2 regions of the Microbacterium sp. 05T445 genome follow, and region 2 is predicted to be linked to the other one. Evidence: predicted binding sites of a transcription regulator. Region 2 holds the regulator's gene; the other holds the start of a gene.

Region 1 (10,570 bases), 1.1 Mb from region 2:
GGTCCATCCCGGCAAGGTCACCGCCCTGGTGGGCGACAACGGCGCCGGCAAGTCCACGCTCATCAAGGGCCTGGCGGGCGTCCAGCCGTACGACGAGGGCGAAGTCCTCATCGACGGCGAGCACCGCGACCTCCACGCCCCTCGGGACGCATCGGGCCTCGGCATCGAGGTCGTCTACCAGGACCTCGCCCTGTGCGACAACCTCGACATCGTGCAGAACATGTTCCTCGGCCGCGAGGAACTCTCGTTCGGCACCTTCGACGAGGGCCTCATGGAGAAAGAGGCGTCTGACACGCTGCGCTCGCTGTCGGTGCGCACCGTGAAGTCCGTGCGCCAGAAGGTGTCGAGCCTCTCCGGCGGCCAGCGGCAGACCGTCGCGATCGCCCGCGCCGTGCTGAAGAAGGCGCGCGTCGTCATCCTCGACGAGCCCACCGCCGCGCTCGGCGTCGCGCAGACCGAGCAGGTGCTCAACCTCGTCAAGCGCCTGTCGGAGCAGGGCGTCGCTGTGATCCTCATCAGCCACAACCTCGCCGACGTGTTCGAGGTCGCCGACGACATCGCGGTGCTCTACCTCGGCCAGATGGTCGCGCAGATCCCCACGGCCGAGACGACCCGTGACGACGTGGTGGGCTACATCACCGGCACCAAGGCCCCCGCCGGCGTCTCGATCATCGACACCTCCACCATCCGCACCGAAGGAGACGGGCAATGAGCAGCAACGCGACTCGCACCGAGGCCGCACCCGACCCCGTCGCCAGCGACCTCATCGGCAGTGGCGTCGAAGGCGGGCTCGGCGACCAGATCCAGGCGTGGTGGCAGCGTGTCCGCGGCGGCGACATGGGAGCACTCCCCGCCATCGGCGGACTCGTGGTGCTCGGCATCCTGTTCTCCGTCCTGAGCCCGTTCTTCCTCACCGAGCGCAACTTCGCGAACCTCCTCAACCAGGCGGCGACCCTCGTGGTGCTCGGCATGGCGCTCGTGTTCGTGCTGCTGCTGGGCGAGATCGACCTGTCGGCGGGCGTCACCGGCGGCGTCGGCATGGCGCTGTTCGTCGTGCTCAACTCGCAGTTCAACGTGCCGTGGCCGTTGGCGCTCATCATCGGCTTCGGGTTCGGGTTCCTCACCGGCGCCCTGATCGGCTTCTTCGTGGCGAGGGTCGGAATCCCGTCGTTCGTCGTGACGTTGGGTCTGTTCCTCGGGTACCAGGGCCTGGCCCTGGTCATCATCGGACCGGGCGGTCTATTCCGCGTCGAGGTACCCGAGCTCATCGCGCTCCAGAACGGCAACCTGCCGATATGGGGCGGCTGGGCGATGCTCGTCATCATGCTCGCGATCTCGGCCGCGACCTCGTTCTGGGATCGCGCCCGGCGCCGCCGCGCGGGCGTCCCGAACCGGGCGCTGTCCCTGGTGTGGATCAAGCTCGCCGTGATCGCCGTCATCGGCGGGGTGTTCGTGTACGTGCTGAACCAGAACCGCGGCCAGTCGGTCATCGAGGTCGCGGGCGTGCCGATCGTGGTGCCCGTCGTGCTCGTGATCCTGTGGATCGGGACGTTCCTGCTGGACCGCACCAAGTTCGGCCGCTACATCTACGCGATCGGCGGCAACGCCGAGGCCGCACGCCGGTCGGGTGTGAAGGTCCGCTGGATCAAGTGGTGGGCGTTCGTGATCTGCTCGAGCCTCGCGGTGTTCTCGGCGCTGCTGAGCGTCTCGCGCGTCGGCTCCGTCGACGCCACGGTCGGTCGCGACATCGTGCTGTCGGGCGTCGCGGCGGCCGTCGTCGGCGGCGTCAGCCTGTTCGGCGGGCGCGGGCGGCTCATGCACGCCGCGATCGGTGCGCTCGTGATCGCGGTGATCACCAACGGACTGGGTCTGCTGAACCTGCCCGCGGGCATCAACCTGCTCGTCACCGGCGGCGTGCTGATCCTCGCCGCGACCGTCGACGCCCTCTCGAGGGTGCGCTCCGGCGGCGTACGGATCTAGCGTTCGAGGCCGAGAGCGCCGGGTGTGGAGCTGTCCACCCGGCGCTCTCGCACGCGTCAGGGGCGGATCCCGTGCTGGGCGAGCACCTCGTCGACCCACGCCGGCACGAGTACGCTCGCCGGCCCGGATCGTGCGTCGTCGAAGGGCACGTCCGCGTCGCTGGGTTCGAGGTTGAGTTCGACGGTGCGCGCACCGAAGCCTGCCGCGAGCGCGACGTATCCGGCAGCCGGGTAGACGGCGCCGGACGTGCCGATCGACACGAACACGTCGCAGGCGACGACGGCCTGCTCGATGCGGTCGAGCTCGTAGGGCAGTTCGCCGAACCAGACCACGTCGGGGCGCAGCATCCGCTGTCCGCATTCCGGGCACGCGGGCCGGTCGATCAGGTCGGCGTCCCATGCGGGGCGCGCCCCGCACGCCAGGCACAGAGCGCGCCGCAGTTCGCCGTGCATGTGCACCAGGTGGCGGCTGCCGGCGCGCTCGTGCAGGTCGTCGACGTTCTGCGTCACGACGAGCAGGTCGTCGCCGATCGCACCCTCGAGTCGCGCGAGGGCGCGGTGGGCGGCGTTGGGTTCGACAGATGCCGCAGCCCGCCGCCGGGCGTCGTAGAACGCCAGCACGGTGTCGGGGTCGCGCGCGTATCCTTCGGGCGTCGCGACGTCCTCGATGCGGTGCCCCTCCCACAGCCCGTCCGGACCGCGGAAGGTGGGCACGCCGCTCTCTGCAGAGATGCCGGCGCCGGTCAGCACGACGATCCGCATGAGGTCATTGTGCCCCGGGGCGGGTCACTCCGATGACACGGGCGTGCGCACGGGTGAGATCGCGGCGAGGGTGTCGCGGACGATGCCCCAGTCCCGGCGCATGTCGTAGTTCTCCGGGTCGCGCATGCGGCGCACCGGCGGCATCCCTCATCCGCGCAGCAGCGTGCGCAGCGTGCCGATGGTGTCGGCCTCGTCGGCGCGCTTGTCGGGGCGGTACCCCTTCACCCGGGCGAAGCGCAGCGCGACGCCGCCGGGGTAGCGGGACGAGCGCTGCACGCCGTCGATCGCGATCTCGACCACCGTGACCGGTCGCACGTGCACCGCGTACGCGGACCGGTGCGTCTCGATCGTCGGGAAGTGCTCGGTCTGCCAGCGCAGGGTCGCATCGGTGAGGCCCTTGAACGTCTTTCCCACCATGACGAAGCCACCAGGCTCGCCGAATGCACCCTCGGGATCGCGGGCGCCCAGGTGCAGGTTCGAGAGCTGGCCGGTGCGCCGGCCCGACCCCCACTCGACGGCGAGCACCACCAGGTCGTAGGTGAGCACCGGCTTGACCTTAAGCCAGCTCTTGCCGCGTCGGCCCGCGGCGTACGGGGCCTCGAGACCCTTCACCATGACGCCTTCGTGCCCGGCGGCCAGGGCCTGGCGCGAGAACTCCTCGGCGCGCGCCGGGTCGTCGGTGACGATGCCGGGCATGCGGGCGTCGCCGACGGCCTGCTCCAGCAGCTCGAGGCGCGTCGCCAGCGGCTCGTCGATGAGGTCGCGGCCGTCGAGGTGGAGGATGTCGAAGAACCACGGCCGCAGCACCGTGACGGCCGCGTCGTCGGCGCCCAGCGACCCGAAGCGCGCCATGGTGTCCTGGAAGGGACGTGGCCCGCCGTCCTCATCGAGCGACAGCGTCTCGCCGTCGAGGATCACGCGCTCGGCGGGGAGGGCGCGCACCGCCGCGACGAGTTCCGGCACGCGGTGGGTGATGTCTGCGAGGCTGCGCGTGAACACGCGCACGTCGTCGCCGTCGCGGTGCACCTGGATGCGTGCGCCGTCGAGCTTGTACTCGACGGATGCCGCTCCCCCGAGTGTCGCCAGCGCCTCGGTCGTCGACGCCGCCGTCGCCGCGAGCATCGGCAGCACCCCGCGGCCCATCTCCAGTCCGACGGAGGCCAGCTCGTCGGCACCACCCGTCAGTGCGATCAGCGCCGTCGCGCCGAGATCGCCCGACAGCATCGCCGCCCGCCGCACGGTCGCGGGATCGCGGTCGGACGCCTTGGCGACGGCATCCAGCAGCACGCCCTCGAGCGCGCCGGTGCGCAGCTCGCCGAGCATCACGCGCGCCAGGAAGTCCCACTCCTCGGCCGTCGCGGCGCCGGCCAGGGCGTCGAGCGCGGCCCCGCGGACGGCAACCGATCCCGGGCCGTCTGCCCCCGCGAGGCGATCGAGGGACTCGTCGACCGCGCCGATGGTCAGGGTGGCGTCGGACGCATGTGCGACCTGCAGAATCGACAGGCTCCGCCACCCCACGCCGAGCCGGCCCTGGCGCGGGTTCGCGGTGAGGAACCCGATCGCCGGGACGATCTCGTCGGGGTCGAGAAGGCGCAGCGCGTCGGCGAGCGCAGCGACCTTCGCCAGTCGCGACGACGTCGCGGCCACGGCATCCGTCGCCGTCACGAGCTCCTGCAGCAGCATGCCCGCATTCTCGCACCCGGCCCCGACACGCGGGCCGGACCGCGGCGTACGCCTCGACTCAGCCCGCGCGCGTCACGCGACGGCTGCCGCCACGGTGTCGATGGCGCGCAGGTGATCGTCTGTGCTGCCGGAAGGCGTGATGAGGCGCAGCACCACCTGGTCGACGGCGGCGCGGTACGCCGCGATCCGATCGCCCAGCTCCGCGGGCCGGAGCACGGTGGCGGCGGGGTCGAGACGCAACCGCGCGAAGTTCGCCGCGTAGGCGGGGTAGCCCGCGTAACGCGCGGTCTCGTCCTCGAGCGCGGCGACCGCGGCCGGATCGGCCGCGGTGCGCACGTACAGCGCGACATGCGTCGTCGGGTCGACGTCGCGGGCCTGGGCCGCCTGCGTGGCGGCCGCGTCGGGGGTGAGCCAGCTGAGCAGGAGCCCGTCGGACACCGCGGCGCCCGCGCGCCGCATGCGCGGCCCGAGCGCCCCGACCACGATGCGCGCGCCGGTGCGTGCGCGCAGCGCTGTGGCGGCATCCGTCACGCGCTGCACCGCCCCGGTGCGCACCTGCCCCGACCCGATGCCCAGCACCAGACGCCCGGCGGGCAGCGCGGAAGCCGCCTGCGCGATCTCGCCCGGCGCACGGCGGTCGACCGGCAGCACGCCCGTCGCGAGCACGAGCTGCTCCGTCACGGCCGCGACGGCACCGAGTACGGCGAGCGCGTCGTGCCCGGGTGTGTCGTTCACCCAGAGGCCGCGCAGGCGTGCCGCTTCGATCTGGGGGGCGATGCGCACCGCGAGCTCGTTTCCGGCTGCGGCGGCGATGCCGATCGAGACGGTCCCGGTCATGCCGCGCTCGCGCGCACCAGGCGGGCGACCTCGCCCGCTGCGCGGTAGAACTCGGCGATCTCGCCGCGGGAGGAGGGCAGCAGCACCACGTCGTCGACACCCGCGTCGAAGAAGCGCTGCGCGCCGGCGGCGACCTGTGCCGGGTCTCCCCACAGCGCACGCTCCGCCGGATCGGGCTTGTCGCCGACGTCGGCGAGGGCGCGGGCCTCGGCATCCGCTCCGAAGGCCGTGACGACATAGGCGACCACGTCATGGCCGCCGCCACGGCCCGCGGCGGTGCGCCCGTCGCGGACGGCCGCGGTGGCCGCGGCGTACTCGGCGGGGGTGTGCCCGCTGTCGAGCACTGTGCCGTCGGCCACCTCACCGCTCAGGCGCAGCGTCTTCGGCCCCTCGGCCGCGGCGTACACGAACGGCGGCGTCACCGGCGGGTAGTCCAGCCGCACGCCGGTCAGCGTGACGTACCGGCCGTCGACCTGCACCTCGGAGCCCGCGAGCAGTCCACGCAGCGCGGGGACGTACTCGCGCATGAGGGTCAGGGGCGACGCGACCCGCGCACCGGCCTGCCCCATCCAGTCGAGGACCCCGTGACCGACGCCGGGCAGGAGCCTGCCGGGGAAGAGCCGCTCGAGGGTGGCGATCTCCATCGCCGCGGCCGCCACGTTGCGCAGGGGCATCGGCGCGATGCCGATGCCGATGCGCAACGCCTCGGTCCATGCCAGAGCCGCGCCCGCGCTCGCGAAGGCCGACTGCCGGAAGCAGTCCTCCCAGATCCACAGCTCCGGCAGGCCCGCCGACTCGGTGGCCAGCACGGCGTCGCGGAACTCGTCGGGCGTGTGCGTGTACGGATTGAAGATCGCTCCGATGCGGCTCATGCCCCCACTCTGGCAGGACGCGCCGACACGCGCGACGACGGATGCCGCCCGGCATGCGCAGGGGCGCCGGGCCCGAAGGCCCGGCGCCCCTGCCCGATCGGCCGGATCAGGCGGCCGAGACGAACGGCGCGCGTGCGAGCACGGAGAGCGCGTCGTCCGCGGCATCCACAGTCACCGTCCCGCCGTCCACGAGCGCACCGGTGACGAACAGGTCGGCGATGCGGTCGTCGACCTCGCGCTGGATCAGCCGGCGCAGCGGCCGCGCGCCGTACTCGGGCTCGTACCCGTGGTCGGCGAGCCATGCGACGGCGTCGTCGGTGACCACGAGCGACACCTCGCGCTTGGCCAGGCGCGTGTCGGAGGCCCCCAGCAGCAGACGCACGATGCTCTGCAGCTGCGGCTTCTCGAGCTTGCGGAACAGCACGATCTCGTCGATGCGGTTGAGGAACTCGGGACGCATCGCCTCGCGGAGCTTGCCGAAGACGCGGTCGCGCAGGTCCTTCTCCGAGCCGAACCCGGTCGAGCCGCCTCCGTCGGCGAGGAAGCCGATGGCACCGCCGCGCGACGCGAGGAACTCCGAACCGAGGTTCGACGTCATCACGACGACAGTGTTGCGGAAGTCGACCGTGCGCCCCTGCCCGTCGGTGAGGCGGCCGTCGTCGAGCACCTGCAGCAGCAGGTTGAACACGTCGGGGTGCGCCTTCTCGATCTCGTCGAACAGCACGATCGAGTACGGGTTGCGCCGCACGCGCTCGGTGAGCTGCCCCGCCTCGTCGTACCCGACGTATCCCGGAGGGGCGCCGACCAGGCGCGAGACGGTGTGCCGCTCGCCGAACTCGCTCATGTCGAAGCGGATGACCGCGCCCTCATCGTCGAACAGCGAGGCGGCCAGCGCCTTGGCCAGCTCGGTCTTGCCGACACCGGTAGGTCCGAGGAAGAGGAACGAGCCCACCGGCCGACGTGCATCGCCCATGCCGGTGCGGTTGCGGCGCACCGCCTTGGCCACGGCGATGACCGCGTCGTCCTGCCCGATCACGCGATCGTGCAGCTCCTCCTCGAGGGAGGCGAGGCGCTCGCGCTCGGTCTCGGTCAGGCGGTTCACCGGGATGCCGGTGGCCCGGCTGATCACCGCGGCGATCTCCGGCTCGTCGACGATCGCGTCGGTGCGTACGGCGGCGCCCGCAGCGGTGGCGCGCTCGAGGCGCTCCTGCACGTCGGCGATCTGATCGCGGATCTGCGACGCCTCCTCGTAGTGCTCCGCCGACACCGCGGCGTTCTTGTCGGCCTCGAGCGTCGCCAGGCGCTCGACGAGTGCGCTGACGTCGACCTTGGCGCCCAGGCGCAGCCGCAGCCGTGCACCCGCCTGGTCGATGAGGTCGATCGCCTTGTCGGGCAGCACCCGCTCGGTCAGGTAGCGGTCGCTCAGCTCGACGGCGGCACGCAGCGCCTCGTCGGTGTAGACGATGCCGTGGTGCTCCTCGTAGGCGGGCTTGAGTCCGCGCAGGATCAGCACGGCGTCCTCGATGGAGGGCTCGCCCACGCGCACCGGCTGGAAGCGGCGCTCGAGAGCGGGGTCCTTCTCGATGACGCGGTACTCCTTGAGGGTCGTCGCGCCCACCAGGTGCAGCTCCCCGCGCGCGAGGCGGGGCTTGAGGATGTTGCCGGCGTCCATGCCGCCGTCGCCGGCGCCGCCGGCCCCCACCACCGTGTGGACCTCGTCGATGAACACGATCAGCTCGCCCTTGAGCGACGAGATCTCGTCCATCGTCTTGGTGAGGCGCTCTTCGAAGTCGCCGCGATAGCGCGTGCCCGCCAGCATCGCCGGCAGGTCGAGCGCGATCACGCGCTTGCCCAGCAGCTGCTCGGGAACGTCGCCCGCGACGATCGCCTGCGCCAGTCCCTCGACGATCGCGGTCTTGCCGACGCCGGCCTCGCCGACGAGCACCGGATTGTTCTTGGTGCGCCGGCTCAGGATCTCGATCGTCTGCTCGATCTCGTCGGCGCGCCCGATCACCGGGTCGAGGTCTCCGTCGACCGCGCGGGCGGTGAGGTCGGTGCCGTAGGCGTCGAGCATGGGGGTGACGGATGCCGCGGCATCCGTCGCCGCCTCGTTCGAGACGGTCTCGCCCGGCGTGACCGTCTCGCGGGCGCCCTGGGTGAGCGCCTCGGCCGTCACGCCGGCGCGCGCCAGCACCTGGCCGGCGGGAGTGTCCTGCGCGAGCACGAGCGCGAAGAACAGGTGCTCGGGGTCGACGTACGTCGAGCCCGACGACCGCGCCACCTGGAACGCGTGGAACAGCGCGCGCTGCACGGACGACGTCACCACGGCGCCGTCGACGTCGGCGGCAGCGGAGGCCGGGGGAAGCCGCTCCTCGGTCGCGCGCACGATGGCGTCGGCGTCGGCGCCGATCCGGCGGACGGCGTCGCGCGCGGGTGCCTCGCCGACGAGGATGCGCAGCACGTGCAGCGCGTCCAGCTCCTGCTGGCCGCGGTCGAGCGCGTACTTGCCGGCGCGCTGCAGCAGCTCCTGTGTGCGAGCGCCCAGGTAGCGGCTGAGGTCGATCGAGCGCTCGGCGCGGGCGCGCTCCCCCGCGAGGTAGCGCGCCAGGAAGTCGTCGAACGAGCTTCCCTCGTCGCCGGCCTGTGGGGTGAAGTCTTCGGGCATTCCATCTCTCCTGAAACTTGAGCGAACAGGTGTCAAGTTTTGAACTTGATACAACCGATGTCAAGTTCAACTCCAGGAGTCGCGGTGTATTCCCCGAATCGGCACCCGACTGCTCACCGCACGGATGTCGGCTCCCCGGCGTAGCGTGAGGACCGAGGAAGAGGCAGATGAGAGGGAGAATCATGGACTGGAAGATCGAGCTCATCTACGTGCCGGTCACCGACGTCGACCGGTCGAAGGAGTTCTACGAGCGCATTGGATTCCACGCCGACCACGACCAGGTCCCGTTCGACGGCCTCCGGTTCGTGCAGATGACCCCGCCGGGCTCGGCGTGCTCGATCGCCTTCGGCACGGGCCTGGGCAACGACCTCGAGCCGGGGCGCCAGAACACGATCCAGGTCGTCGTTCCCGACGCCGACGAGGCCCTCGCCCACCTGCGCGATCTCGGCGTCGAGGCGCAGGGCGTCGACGAGCAGGCCTGGGGCCGGTTCGTGTCGTTCGACGATCCGGACGGCAACACCTGGACGCTGCAGCAGCTGCCCCCACGCGACTGAGACGACGACGGGCGCCGGAGATGACTCCGGCGCCCGTCGTGCGACAACAGATCAGTCACGCCCTCCCGGCGGGCCGATGATCAGAAGGATCGCGAACAGGGCGACCACGGCGAGCGCGATGAGCGCGCCGAGCACCCAGGGCCGGCGCAGGAACCACCGCATCAGCCGGTCGTACCAGGCGGCGTCGCGCGGGTCATCGGTCTGCTCGAGCCGCCATGCGCCGGCCAGCCGGCCGGAGCGCTGCAGCCAGATCTCCGCGGGAATGGTCGCATACGGGATCACGGCGCTGATGAGGGCCGCCACCGTCGGACCGACGCGCCAGCGGTTGTTCAGGGCGACGAGGATCACGGTCGCGCCGTACGACAGGAAGATGAAGCCGTGGATGCCGCCGCCGATGCTGACACCGAGGGCCCACCCGGTGGTGGCACGGAGGATGAGACCGGTGATGAGCAGCGTCCACGAGACGACCTCGGCGATCGCGAGCGCGCGGAAGAGAGTGTGGGGGGTTCGGAACACACCTTCAGCCTAACTGAAAGTGGTTCAGCCTTTCTGAACGCTCCCTGCACGCTCGATCCCGATGGGCTCCTCGTGCAGCCCCTCCAGCGCGGCCGCCAGGTGGGGTGCGCCGGCCGACAGCGCGGCGTCGAGCGCCGCGAGCCGCCGCTCGACCTCACGCAGCACCTCCGTGCCGTGCTCGGTGACCCGCAGGTCGGATGCCGCGCCCGCGTGAGCCGTCGCGTCGGCGACCAGCCCGTCGGCCACGAGCGTCTGCACCGCCGAGTGCGCCGACTGCACGGTGATCTGGGAACGGCGGGCCAGTTCGCTGAACGAGATGCCGGGCGTCGCGTCGATGTGGGCGAGCAGGCCGTACTTGCGGGTGGTGAGACGGAAGTCGCGCAACTGCGCGCCGAGGTGGGCGTCCCACACGCTGGCGACGGTCAGCAGCGAGATCACAGGACTGAAAGCACGCTCCGACACGCGCTTCATGGTAGCCCCGCTACCGTGGGACGGTGACGTTCTCGCTCGACGGCCTGCGCCGCTGGCCCGATGTCGAGGCACCGGATCTCGTGGCGGCCGATGCCGCCGACCGGCTGCTCCTCGATGAATCGGCCGCCGTCCGCGCCGGCGTCGACGAGGGCGCGCTGGTGGTCATCGGCGACGGCTACGGCGCGCTCACCCTGGGCTCGGCGGCGGCGGGAGCCCGCGGCATCCGGGTCC
Region 2 (10,570 bases):
AGCAGGAGACCGGCAAGGAGCCCAACAAGGGTGTGAACCCGGACGAGGTCGTCGCCGTCGGCGCCGCCCTCCAGGCCGGTGTCCTCAAGGGCGAGCGCAAGGACGTGCTCCTCATCGACGTCACCCCGCTGAGCCTCGGCATCGAGACCAAGGGCGGCATCATGACGAAGCTCATCGAGCGCAACACCGCCATCCCGACCAAGCGGTCCGAGACCTTCACCACCGCCGACGACAACCAGCCGTCGGTCGCGATCCAGGTCTTCCAGGGCGAGCGCGAGTTCACCCGCGACAACAAGCCGCTGGGCACGTTCGAGCTGACCGGCATCGCCCCGGCGCCGCGCGGCATCCCGCAGATCGAGGTCACCTTCGACATCGACGCGAACGGCATCGTGCACGTGTCCGCCAAGGACAAGGGCACCGGCAAGGAGCAGTCGATGACGATCACCGGCGGCTCGTCGCTGCCGAAGGACGACATCGAGCGCATGGTGCGCGAGGCCGAGGAGCACGCCGCCGAAGACAAGAAGCGTCGTGAGTCGGCCGAGGTCCGCAACCAGGCCGAGACGCTCTCGTACTCGATCGAGAAGCTCATCAAGGAGAACGAGGACAAGCTCCCCGAGGACGTCAAGTCCGAGGTCCAGGGCGACGTCGACGCTCTCAAGACCGCTCTCGCCGGTGACGACGACGAGGCCGTGAAGACCGCGTTCGACAAGCTCAACCAGAGCCAGGGCAAGCTGGGCGAGGCGATCTACGCCGCCGGCCAGGCTTCGCAGTCCGCTCCGGATGCCGCAGCCGGCGACGCCGGCGACGCCCAGGGCGCGACGGCCTCCGACGAGGACGTCGTCGACGCCGAGGTCATCGACGACGAAGACGAGAAGAAGTAGTCATGGCGAAGAAGGACCACGAACAGCCGAACGACGGCGACGAGGTCCGGCCCGAGGGTGTGGGGTCGGAGGCGAACGCCTCCGGCCCCGCGCCGCAGGACGGGCAGGACGAGCTCACGGTCGACGACATCCTCGGCGCCGAGCAGAACGCCGACGCCGCGGCAGAGGACGCCGTGCTCGCCGACCTCGAGTCGGCGCTGCTGAACGACCTCAAGCGTCTGCAGGCCGAGTACGCCAACTACCGCCGCCGCACCGAGGAGCAGCGCGAGGTCGAGATCGAGCGCGCCCAGGGCGCGGTCGCCAAGGGCCTGCTGCCGGTGCTCGACGACCTCGACCGCGCTGAGAAGCACGGCGATCTCGAGGAGGGCTCCGCCTTCGCCGCGATCGCCGTGAAGCTGCGCGGCGTGGCCGAGCGCATCGGCCTGGTCACCTACGGCGCGGCCGGCGAGGTGTTCGACCCGCAGCAGCACGAGGCGATCTTCCAGGTGCCGACCCCGGGCCAGACCGACCCGACGATCCTCGAGGTCGTCGAGATCGGCTATCGCCTGGGCTCGGTGGAGCTTCGTCCGGCGAAGGTCGTCGTCGCAGTTCCCGCCGAGTAGCCGAAGGAGGACCCATGGCCAGTCAGGACTGGTTCGACAAGGACTTCTATTCGGTGCTCGGCGTCTCGAAGGACGTCAGCGAGGCCGATCTCAAGAAGACCTACCGCAAGCTCGCGCGGACGTACCATCCGGATTCCAACCAGGGTGACGCCAAGGCGGAGGCGAAGTTCAAGGAGGTCAGCGAGGCCTACTCCGTGCTCTCCGATCCCGAGCAGCGCAAGGAGTACGACCAGATCCGGGCGATGGGCTCGGGCGCGCGCTTCACCGCGGGCGGTCAGGGCGGCGCAGGGGGCTTCGAGGACGTCTTCTCGATGTTCAACCAGGGCCGCGGCGCCCGCTACCAGAGCGCCGAGGACTTCGACGACATCTTCGCGATGTTCAACCAGCAGCAGGGCGGCGGGAGCTTCGGCTCCGGGCGGTTCGGGCAGCCGAGCGGCGGATACCGCGGCTACGGCGGCCCGACCCGCGGCGCCGACGTCACGGCGCGCACGACGATCGACTTCGTCACCGCGACCAAGGGCGAGACGATCTCGCTGCAGGGCGAGGACGGCAAGCCGTTCAAGGTGAAGATCCCCGCGGGGGTCTCGGACGGCCAGAAGATCCGGCTGCGCGGGCGCGGGCGTCATTCGCCCGACGGCGGCGAGAACGGCGACATCGTCGTGCAGGTCACCGTGCGCCCGCATCCGGTGTTCACCCGCGACGGGCTCAACCTGCGCGTCACGGTGCCGGTGACGTTCACCGAGGCGGCCCTGGGCGCCACCATCGAGGTGCCCACCCTCGGCGGCGACCCGGTGCGGCTGCGCGTGGCTCCTGGCACCCCGTCCGGACGCGTGCTGCGCGTCAAGGGGCGCGGCGTCGAGACGACCAAGGGCACCGGCGACCTCCTCGCCGAGGTGCAGGTCGCGGTGCCGTCGCACCTCGACGACGCCGCCCGCGAGGCGCTGGAGCGCTTCCAGAGCCTGGAGCCGAAGGAGAATCCGCGCGCCGAGCTCATGGCCAAGGCGCAGGGCTAGGAGAATCGGTCGTTGAGCGAGCGAAGCGAGACGAAACGCCGCGTGGCCAACGCCGATCGTCGGTTCAAGGCGCTTCGTCTCGCTCGTTCCTCGCTCGCTCAGCGGCCGGCATCAAGGAGGTGACGAGAATGGCCGAGGACGACATCGACGAGGATGCCCCGATCTTCGCGATCGCCGTGGCCGCCGAGCTGTCGGGCATGCACCCGCAGACCCTCCGTCAGTACGACCGGCTGGGTCTGGTGGTGCCGGCTCGCACGCAGGGCGGGTCGCGGCGCTACTCGCTGCGGCATGTGGAGCAGCTGCGCGAGGTGGCCCGGATGTCGTCCGACGGCATCGGGCTTCCCGCGATCGTGCGCATCCTCGAGCTGGAGAACCGCGTGCAGGAGCTGCACGGCCGCGTCCGCGACCTCGAGGACCGCATGCGCGCGGAGCTCGAGAAGCGGCCGGGCGCTCGTGTGTTCGCCGCGGGCTCGACGGGCGCCGTCGTGACGCTCCGGCACGGCACGCGCGTCCGCCGCGCGACCGAGGTCGTGGTCTGGCGACCCCGCACGCCGATCGCGCCGAGCGATGACGCGGACGCCCAGGGCGGGGCATCCGCTCCGCGAGGAGAACGCTGACCGCACCGTCGTGCGGGACGGCGTTTCCGCGCGCAGGAACGTGAAATCGATTTCGCGAATCCGCCTTCCCGACGTATCGTGACATCGACGATCGAGGAGGATCATGTCACCGTCGCGCTCCCGTGCCCGTGCCCGCCGCGTCGCCGCGGTCGCGGCATCCGCTGTGCTCGTCGGAGGGCTCTCCGCGTGCGCCGCTCCGGGGCTGCCCGTCGTCGATTCCGACGCCGACAAGCCCTTCGTGCTCTCCGGGGTGTCGAACCTCACCCAGATCGCACAGCTCACCGGTCCCGACGGGATGAACGACACCGAGTCCGCGGCCGTCGCCGGGACCGACCTCGGCTCGATGACCAACCTGGGCGACCGAACCTACTTCTTCTTCGGCGACACGTTCGGGCAGCGCGACCCGGACTCGATCGGCGGTCAGGGCGGGGTCTGGCGCTCCAACGTCTCGGCCTGGACGACCGACGACGACCCGTCCGACGGCATCAGCTTCGACGGCTGGGCGCCGGTCGACGATCTCGGGTGGGCGCAGGCGCTCGTCGAGGGCGAGCACGACATCAACGACGGCGACGGCGAGGTCACGAAGATCCCGACGCACGGCTTCGCGATCGGCGACACGCTCTACATCTCGTACATGTCGGTGTCGTACTGGGGAGAGCCCGGCGCGTGGGACGCGAATTACGCCGGTCTCGCGAAATCCACCGATCAGGGCCGCACCTGGACGCCCCTGGACGAGCCGCGGTGGCCGGGGGAGTCGAACTTCATCCAGGTCGCGCCGGTGCACGTCTCCGACGGCGGCGAGGACTACGTGTACTTCTGGACGATCCCGTCCGGCCGCTTCGGCGGGGTCGCGCTCATGCGCGTGCCGGCCACGGAGGAGGCGGTCGAAGACCCCGGCGCCTACTCGTACTTCGCCGGCACGGACGCCGACGGCGCGCCCCGCTGGGACCCCGACATGGATGCCGCCGAGATCGTGGTCGACGGCACGATCGGCGAGCTGTCGGTGATGCGGTCGGACTACCTCGACCGCTGGATCATGACCTACTCCGACGGCGGCGACGCCTACATCCGCGAGGGCGTGACGCCGTGGGGGCCGTGGAACGATCCGGTGCTGTTGGTTCCCGGCGCGGACTACCCGGGGCTCTACTCGCCGTACCTGAATCCGCGCTACGTCGCCGAGGGCGGCAAGCGGATCTACTTCACGCTGTCGCTGTGGGGGCCGTACAACGTGTTCTGGTTCTCGGTGGACCTCGAGAAGACCCCATGACCGCCGTCGCCGTGCGTTGTGAAATCGATACAGACCGAGCGGATGCCGCATCCTGCCGTCGCCGTGGGCGTCTCGGTTGGGCCGATCACCGCGGATCGCAGTTTGCGCCCATTGCGCATGAAATCGATTTCGTCTACTCTGACCGTGACGAGGTCACCGGCGATCCGCGCAGGACGGCGGCAGCGCCCGATCCGAACGGATCGGGACGCCGTGACCGGCCACAGCTCCGACTCACCGAAGAGTCGTGTTCCTGAGGAGGGACGAATGCACAAGAGAAACAGCAGGCTCTTGCTCGCCGTCGCGGCAGCGGCGGCGGCGGGAACGGTCCTCGCCGGCTGCAGCGCCGGCGGCGGCGGCGACGCCGGAGGGGACGGGGTCACCACCGTCCAGTTCTGGCACCGCACGTTCACGCCCGTCGAGAACGAGTGGTACGCCGACATCGTGAAGCAGTTCAACGCGTCGCAGGACGAGATCAAGGTCGTCGACACCGAGGTGCCCGCCGACGCGTGGGACCAGAAGATGAAGTCCGCGCAGGCCGCGGGCAAGGCGCCCGACATCTACACGTTCTCGGCGAGCATCACCGACGCCGTCAACGCCGGGCAGCTGCACGAGCTCAACGACCTCGTGCCGCAGGACAAGCTCGACGAGATCATCGACGCGGCCCAGCCGATCTCCCAGATCGGCGGCAAGTACTACGCGTACCCCCTCCTGCTCGAGCCGCAGACGGTGCTGTTCTGGAACAAGGACCTGCTCTCGGCAGCGGGCCTGGACCCGGAGACCGGCCCGACCACGTGGGACGAGCTGCTCGACATGTGCGCGGCGATCAAGCCGACGCTCGCCGACGGCCAGTACTGCATCTCGCCGGCCAGCGACGCGGTCACCTTCGCGTGGTCCTCCGTCGGTCAGCAGTACAACTTCGCCGGCCACACCGCGCTCAACGAAGACTGGACCGCGCCCGACATCGACAACGACGGCTATCGCCAGCTGATGGCCAACTACAAGACGCTGTGGGACGAGGGCTACATGCCCCAGCAGGCCCTGGACGTGTACGTCGGAGGCAAGGACTTCGGCGAGGAGAAGGTCGCGTTCAAGGTGTCGGGCTCGTGGATGATGTCCGAGATCGGGTCGGACTACCAGGACGTGCTGCCCAAGACCGGCGTCGGCGCGTTCCCCAACGCGGCGGACGCCGACGGTCGCGGCGCGACCACCCTGGGCAACTTCCGCTGGGTGATCGACGCCAAGTCGAAGAACGCGCAGGCGGCGGCCGACTTCCTCACGTGGGCGCTCGCCGGCGACCCCGAACTGCTCGTGCCGTTCTTCGTCGACACCCAGTTCACGAAGGTCCCGGTCCGCACGGCCGTGCAGGACGCCGTCACGGCGGACGAGGCCAGTGCCGATGCACCCTGGTCGGGCATCGTGATGAACGACATCGTGCCGACGGCGATCCCCGAGCCCACCTACCCGTGGGACGTCTCGCTCGCGGTCGGAACGGCGATGGAATCCGTCATGAAGGGCGCGGCGTCTGCGGACGACGCCATCAAGACGGCGGAGGATGCCATCAACACCGTGATCCAGCGCGACGACCTGCCCAGCAAGGCGCCGAAGTCCTAGCGAACGGATGAGGTCCGGGGGCCGGTGACATCGGCCCCCGGACTTGTGCCCGGGCCCACAGCGAGGTGAGGAAATGACCGCGACGCAGACGATGATGACCGAGACGGAGACCATGGTGCTCCCCGGTCGATGGCAGGAGAGGCGCCGGCACAACCGCTTCCGGTACCGCGACGGCAGGATCGCGTACCTGCTGATCCTCCCGGCGGTGGTGCTGCTGGGGATCTTCGTGATCTGGCCGGCGGTCTACGCCGGGTACCTGTCCTTCCAGGACTGGAGCTTCTACAAGGACCCCGAGTTCGTCGGCTTCCGCAACTTCACGAATGTGCTGAGCGACCCGCTGTTCTGGGAGTCGATCGGCCGCGGCTTCGTGTTCGTGGCGATGACGGTCCCCCCGATGCTGCTGCTCGCGTTCTTCTTCTCGAGCCTCGTGGTGAGCGTGTCGCGCTGGTTCGCCGGCACCCTCAAGGTGAGCATCTACATCCCGACGATCATCTCGTCGGTGATCACGTCGATCATCTTCGTGCTCATCTACAACTACTCCGGCGGCATCCTCAACGCGATGCTCGACGGCTTCGGCATCGACCCGATCGCGTGGATCGGCGACCCGGCGTGGGCGCTGCTGGCCATCGCGATCCCGGCCATCTGGCTCGGGATGGGGCTCACGTCGCTCATCATGGTGGCCGCGATGGTCGACATCCCGTCCGAGTACTACGAGGCCGCCGCCATGGAGGGCGCGAACTGGTGGCAGAAGACCCGCTACATCACGCTGCCGCAGATGAAGAACGTGTTCCTCTACCTGCTGATCACCGGGTTCGTCGCGGCGATCCAGCAGTTCGAGCTGCCGCTCGTGATGACCGGCGGCGGGCCGCTGAACTCGACCACGCTGCCGAACCTGTTCATCTTCAACCACTTCCGCAACGACATCAACGTGGGCTACTCGATCGCGGCGGCGCTGCTGCTGTTCGTCGTGCTCGGCACCGTCTCGGCGCTGGTGTTCCGTTTCGTCAACTCCGAGAGGCTGGTGGACTGACGTGACCGCCGTTCAGGAAGCCCCCGCCATGACCGCGCTCGCTCCGCGGCGCCGCACCCGCGACCTCAGCTGGTGGTTCTACGCGATCGGCAAGGCGCTGGTCGGGATCGTCTTCATCGCCGCGGCGCTGTTCCCGCTGGCCTGGATGGTGATCGCCGGCTTCAAGTCGAAGACCGAGGTCATCCAGACCCCGTTCCAGTTCTTCCCCGAGGTCTGGCGCTGGGAGAACTACGCGCAGATCCTCGCCGACCCGACGTTCACCCGCACGATGCTGTGGACCTTCTTCGGCGCCGTCCTCTTCACGCTGCTCGCCCTCACGGTCAATTCGCTCGCCGCGTACGCGTTCGCCCGCCTCGACTTCCGGTTCAAGCGGACGCTGTGGGTCATCGTCATCACGACGATGTTCATCCCCGGGATGACGATCCTGCTGACGAGCTTCATCGTGGTGACGAACCTCCAGATGCTCGACACCCTCGCCGTCCTGGTCGTCCCGGGAGCGGCCAGCGCGGGGATGATCTTCTTCATCCGGCAGTTCTACCTGAGCATCCCGTCCAGCCTCGAAGAGGCGGCGATGCTCGACGGCTGCGGACGCATGCGCATCTTCACCAAGCTCTTCCTGCCCCTGTCGAAGCCGCCGTTCGTCGTGATGGGCATCACCGCGTTCCTCGCCTACTGGAACTCGTACGTCTGGCCGATCATGACGATCACCACGCCGGACCAGTTCGTGGTCCAGCAGTACCTCGCGACCTTCCGCTCCGAGCGCAGCACCGAGCTCGGTCTGCTGATCGCCGGGTCGGTCCTCGCGGCGGCGCCCGTCATCATCCTGTTCCTCATCTTCCAGCGCCAGATCATCGGCAACATCAAGATGGCGGGTCTCAAGTAGCTGAATGCAACCCATCCCCGAGCCGTACCAGGAGCCGCCGAGCGCAGTGACGCCCGCCGGCTTCCTGGCGTGGGTGACACGGCTGCAGTGGACGACCGTGCTGCAGGGCACGGTGTGCGACGTCGTGTGGCTGCTGGGCCTGGCGCTGACCCCGTGGGCGATCGGGCAGGCGATCGACCAGGGGCTCGTCGCCGGCGACTACGCCGCGTTCGCCGTGTGGATGGCGGTGGTGCTGTGGCTGCAGCTGCAGCATTCGCTCATCCAGGGACTGCGTGATCGCGCGGGCTCGATCAACTTCTCGCGTGCCGAGTCGCGCGTCGGCCAGGTGCTCGCGCACGCGTCCACTCGCGTGACGACGGCCGCAGACCGTGCCCTGCAGCCGGGGGCCGTGGTCACGATGGCCTCCGAGACCTGGCCGGTGAGCTTCCTGCCCATCAACGTGGGATCGCTGGTGTCGGCGACGGTGTCGTTCGTCACGGTCGCGGTGCTGCTGCTGCGCGAGTCGGTGCTGCTCGGCGTCCTGGTGCTCGTGGGCGTGCCCGTCTTCGCCACGCTGTCGTTCGCGCTCGTGAAGTCGCTGCACACCCGGCAGTCCGCGGCATGGGAGGCGAGGGCCGCGATGAACACGGTGGCCCTCGACAGTGTCAAGGGCCTGCGGGTGCTGCGGGGCGTCGGCGGGGAGCGCCGATTCCTCGCGCGCTACCAGGAGCACTCCGCGCAGGTGCGCGATACCGGGGTCCGGGTCGCCTGGCCGCTCGCGGCCGCCGAGGCGATGAACGTCCTCGTCGCGGGGATCTTCGTCGCGCTCCTCACCTGGATCGGGGCGATCCTGGTGGTGGACGGGCACCTCCAGGTGGGGGCGCTGGTGGCGTTCTACGGGTACGCCGGCTTCCTGCTGCTGCCGGTGGCGCTGGTCAACCAGGTGCTGACCGTCGGCGTCGCCGCGCACGTCAGCGCCAAGCGCATTGTCGGGCTGCTGCGGGTCGAGCCGCTGTGGGAACGGGATGCCGTCGCCCCGGCGCGCGAGCCGCACCCTGGCGTCGTCCTCATCGAGGACGCCACGACCGGCCTGCGCGCGGGCGAGGGCGAGCTGCTCGGTGTCGTCGCCACGGACGCCGGTGCGGCCCGCGCGCTCGTGGACCGCCTCGGCCGCCTCGTCCCCGACGTGCCGGGGGCGACGGTGCGATGGCGCGGCGTGGAACTCTCCGCGTTCCCGGTCGAGGAGGTGCGTCGCCGCATCGTCGTGTCGGACCCGGTGCCCTTCCTCTTCAGCGGCACGCTGCGTGAGCTGCTCGACCCGTGGCGGCGCCACGACGACGACGTGATCCTCCGTGCCGTGGCCGCCGCGGAGGGGGCCGACATCGTCGAGGCTCTCGACGGCGGGCTCGACGTCCTGGTGGGGGAGCGGGGGGTCGAGTTCTCCGGCGGACAGCGCCAACGCCTCGGCGTCGCCCGTGCGCTGCTGGCGGAGCCCGAGCTGCTGGTGATGCTCGACCCGACCTCGTCGGTCGACGCGCCGACCGAGGAGCGCATGGCCGACGGCATCCGTCTTCACCGCGCCGGCGCCGCGACGGTCATCGTCACCACCAGCCCGCTCGTGCTCGCGCGCGCCGACCGCATCGCGTTCATCTCGGGCGACCGCGTCGTCGCCGAGGGGACGCACGACGAACTGCTCGGGTCGGCGGAGTTCCGCGCGGTCGTGCTGCGGGCGGAGGGGGCCCGATGAACGGTGCGGCCGTGCCCACGGCGAGCCCGGCGCGGGTGCGCGCGGCGCTCGTGGGCATCTGGCGCGAGCGGCGCGGCCGGTTCATCGGCGTCATCGTGCTGTTCGGGGTGTCGGCGTTCGTCGGCATCCTTCCGCCGCGGCTCATGGGGCTGCTGGTCGATCGGCTCACCGCCGGTGCGACAGCCGGCGAGGTGGCGCTCGTGTGCGGCGGGATGCTGCTGTGCGCCCTCGTGCAAGGGGCGCTCATCGTGATCGCCACGCGGACGGCCGCGGTGCTGGGCGAGGACGTGTTCGCCCGGCTGCGGGACGACTTCATGGCCAGCGCCCTGCTGCTGCCGATCGGCCTCGTCGAGCAGGGCGGCACGGGCGACCTCGTCACCCGCACGACCCAGGATGTCAGCGCGGTATCGGGGACGGTGCGCCGGGCGCTTCCGGAGTCCACGATCGCGGTCGTGACCGTGGTGCTGACCCTGTCCGCCACGGTGATCACCGCGCCGCTCATCGCCCCCGTCTTCCTGCTCGGGGTGCCCATCCTCGTGCTGGTGATGCGCTGGTACGTGCCGCGTGCGAGCGCCGTGTACCGGCGGATGGGGGCGAGTTACGGCCCGTTCTTCGCCTCCATCAACGAGACCGCGGGTGGTGCGCGCACGGTCGAGGCGTTGAGCCTGCAGGACGCGCGGGTGCGCTCGACGGGTGCCGCGCTCACCGAACGGTGGCTGGCGCAGCTCGGGCGCATCCGGCTCCGGCAGGTGATGCTGCCCTGGTCGAACCTCGCGTTCGCCATCCCGGTGTTCGCGTCGCTCGCGTGGGGCGGATGGCTCGTCATCGAGGGGGTCATCCCGATCGGCACCGTGGTGACGGCATCCCTCTACGCGGCTGCGCTGGTCCCGCCGCTCGAGTCGCTGATCGGGTGGACCGACGAGCTGCAGAAGGGGGTCGT

What was found. Region 2 encodes HspR, which represses chaperone genes until heat shock. Its sites were predicted from a motif close to AAGTTGAGTCNNNNNGACTCAACTT; they were not measured.
Region 1: the regulator HspR is predicted to act here: its motif matches at 8,813-8,837, upstream of AC1DDU_RS00900 (ATP-dependent Clp protease ATP-binding subunit).

The regions. Positions count from the first base shown of each region.
Region 1 is NZ_JBFTKJ010000001.1:183,614-194,183, forward strand. It holds gene AC1DDU_RS00870 (ATP-binding cassette domain-containing protein) at 1-712, shown strand, start outside; gene AC1DDU_RS00875 (sugar ABC transporter permease) at 709-1,980, shown strand; gene AC1DDU_RS00880 (NAD-dependent deacylase) at 2,037-2,741, opposite strand; gene AC1DDU_RS00885 (ATP-dependent DNA ligase) at 2,889-4,424, opposite strand; gene AC1DDU_RS00890 (LLM class flavin-dependent oxidoreductase) at 4,497-5,261, opposite strand; gene AC1DDU_RS00895 (LLM class flavin-dependent oxidoreductase) at 5,258-6,133, opposite strand; gene AC1DDU_RS00900 (ATP-dependent Clp protease ATP-binding subunit) at 6,240-8,798, opposite strand; gene AC1DDU_RS00905 (VOC family protein) at 8,981-9,352, shown strand; gene AC1DDU_RS00910 (DUF3817 domain-containing protein) at 9,404-9,868, opposite strand; gene AC1DDU_RS00915 (MarR family transcriptional regulator) at 9,893-10,330, opposite strand; gene AC1DDU_RS00920 (class I SAM-dependent methyltransferase) at 10,363-10,570, shown strand, end outside.
Region 2 is NZ_JBFTKJ010000001.1:1,278,716-1,289,285, reverse strand. It holds gene dnaK (molecular chaperone DnaK) at 1-881, shown strand, start outside; gene AC1DDU_RS06215 (nucleotide exchange factor GrpE) at 884-1,483, shown strand; gene AC1DDU_RS06210 (DnaJ C-terminal domain-containing protein) at 1,498-2,496, shown strand; gene AC1DDU_RS06205 (heat shock protein transcriptional repressor HspR) at 2,625-3,113, shown strand; gene AC1DDU_RS06200 (DUF4185 domain-containing protein) at 3,217-4,380, shown strand; gene AC1DDU_RS06195 (hypothetical protein) at 4,377-4,634, shown strand; gene AC1DDU_RS06190 (ABC transporter substrate-binding protein) at 4,645-5,991, shown strand; gene AC1DDU_RS06185 (carbohydrate ABC transporter permease) at 6,065-7,021, shown strand; gene AC1DDU_RS06180 (carbohydrate ABC transporter permease) at 7,023-7,904, shown strand; gene AC1DDU_RS06175 (ABC transporter transmembrane domain-containing protein) at 7,909-9,630, shown strand; gene AC1DDU_RS06170 (ABC transporter ATP-binding protein) at 9,627-10,570, shown strand, end outside.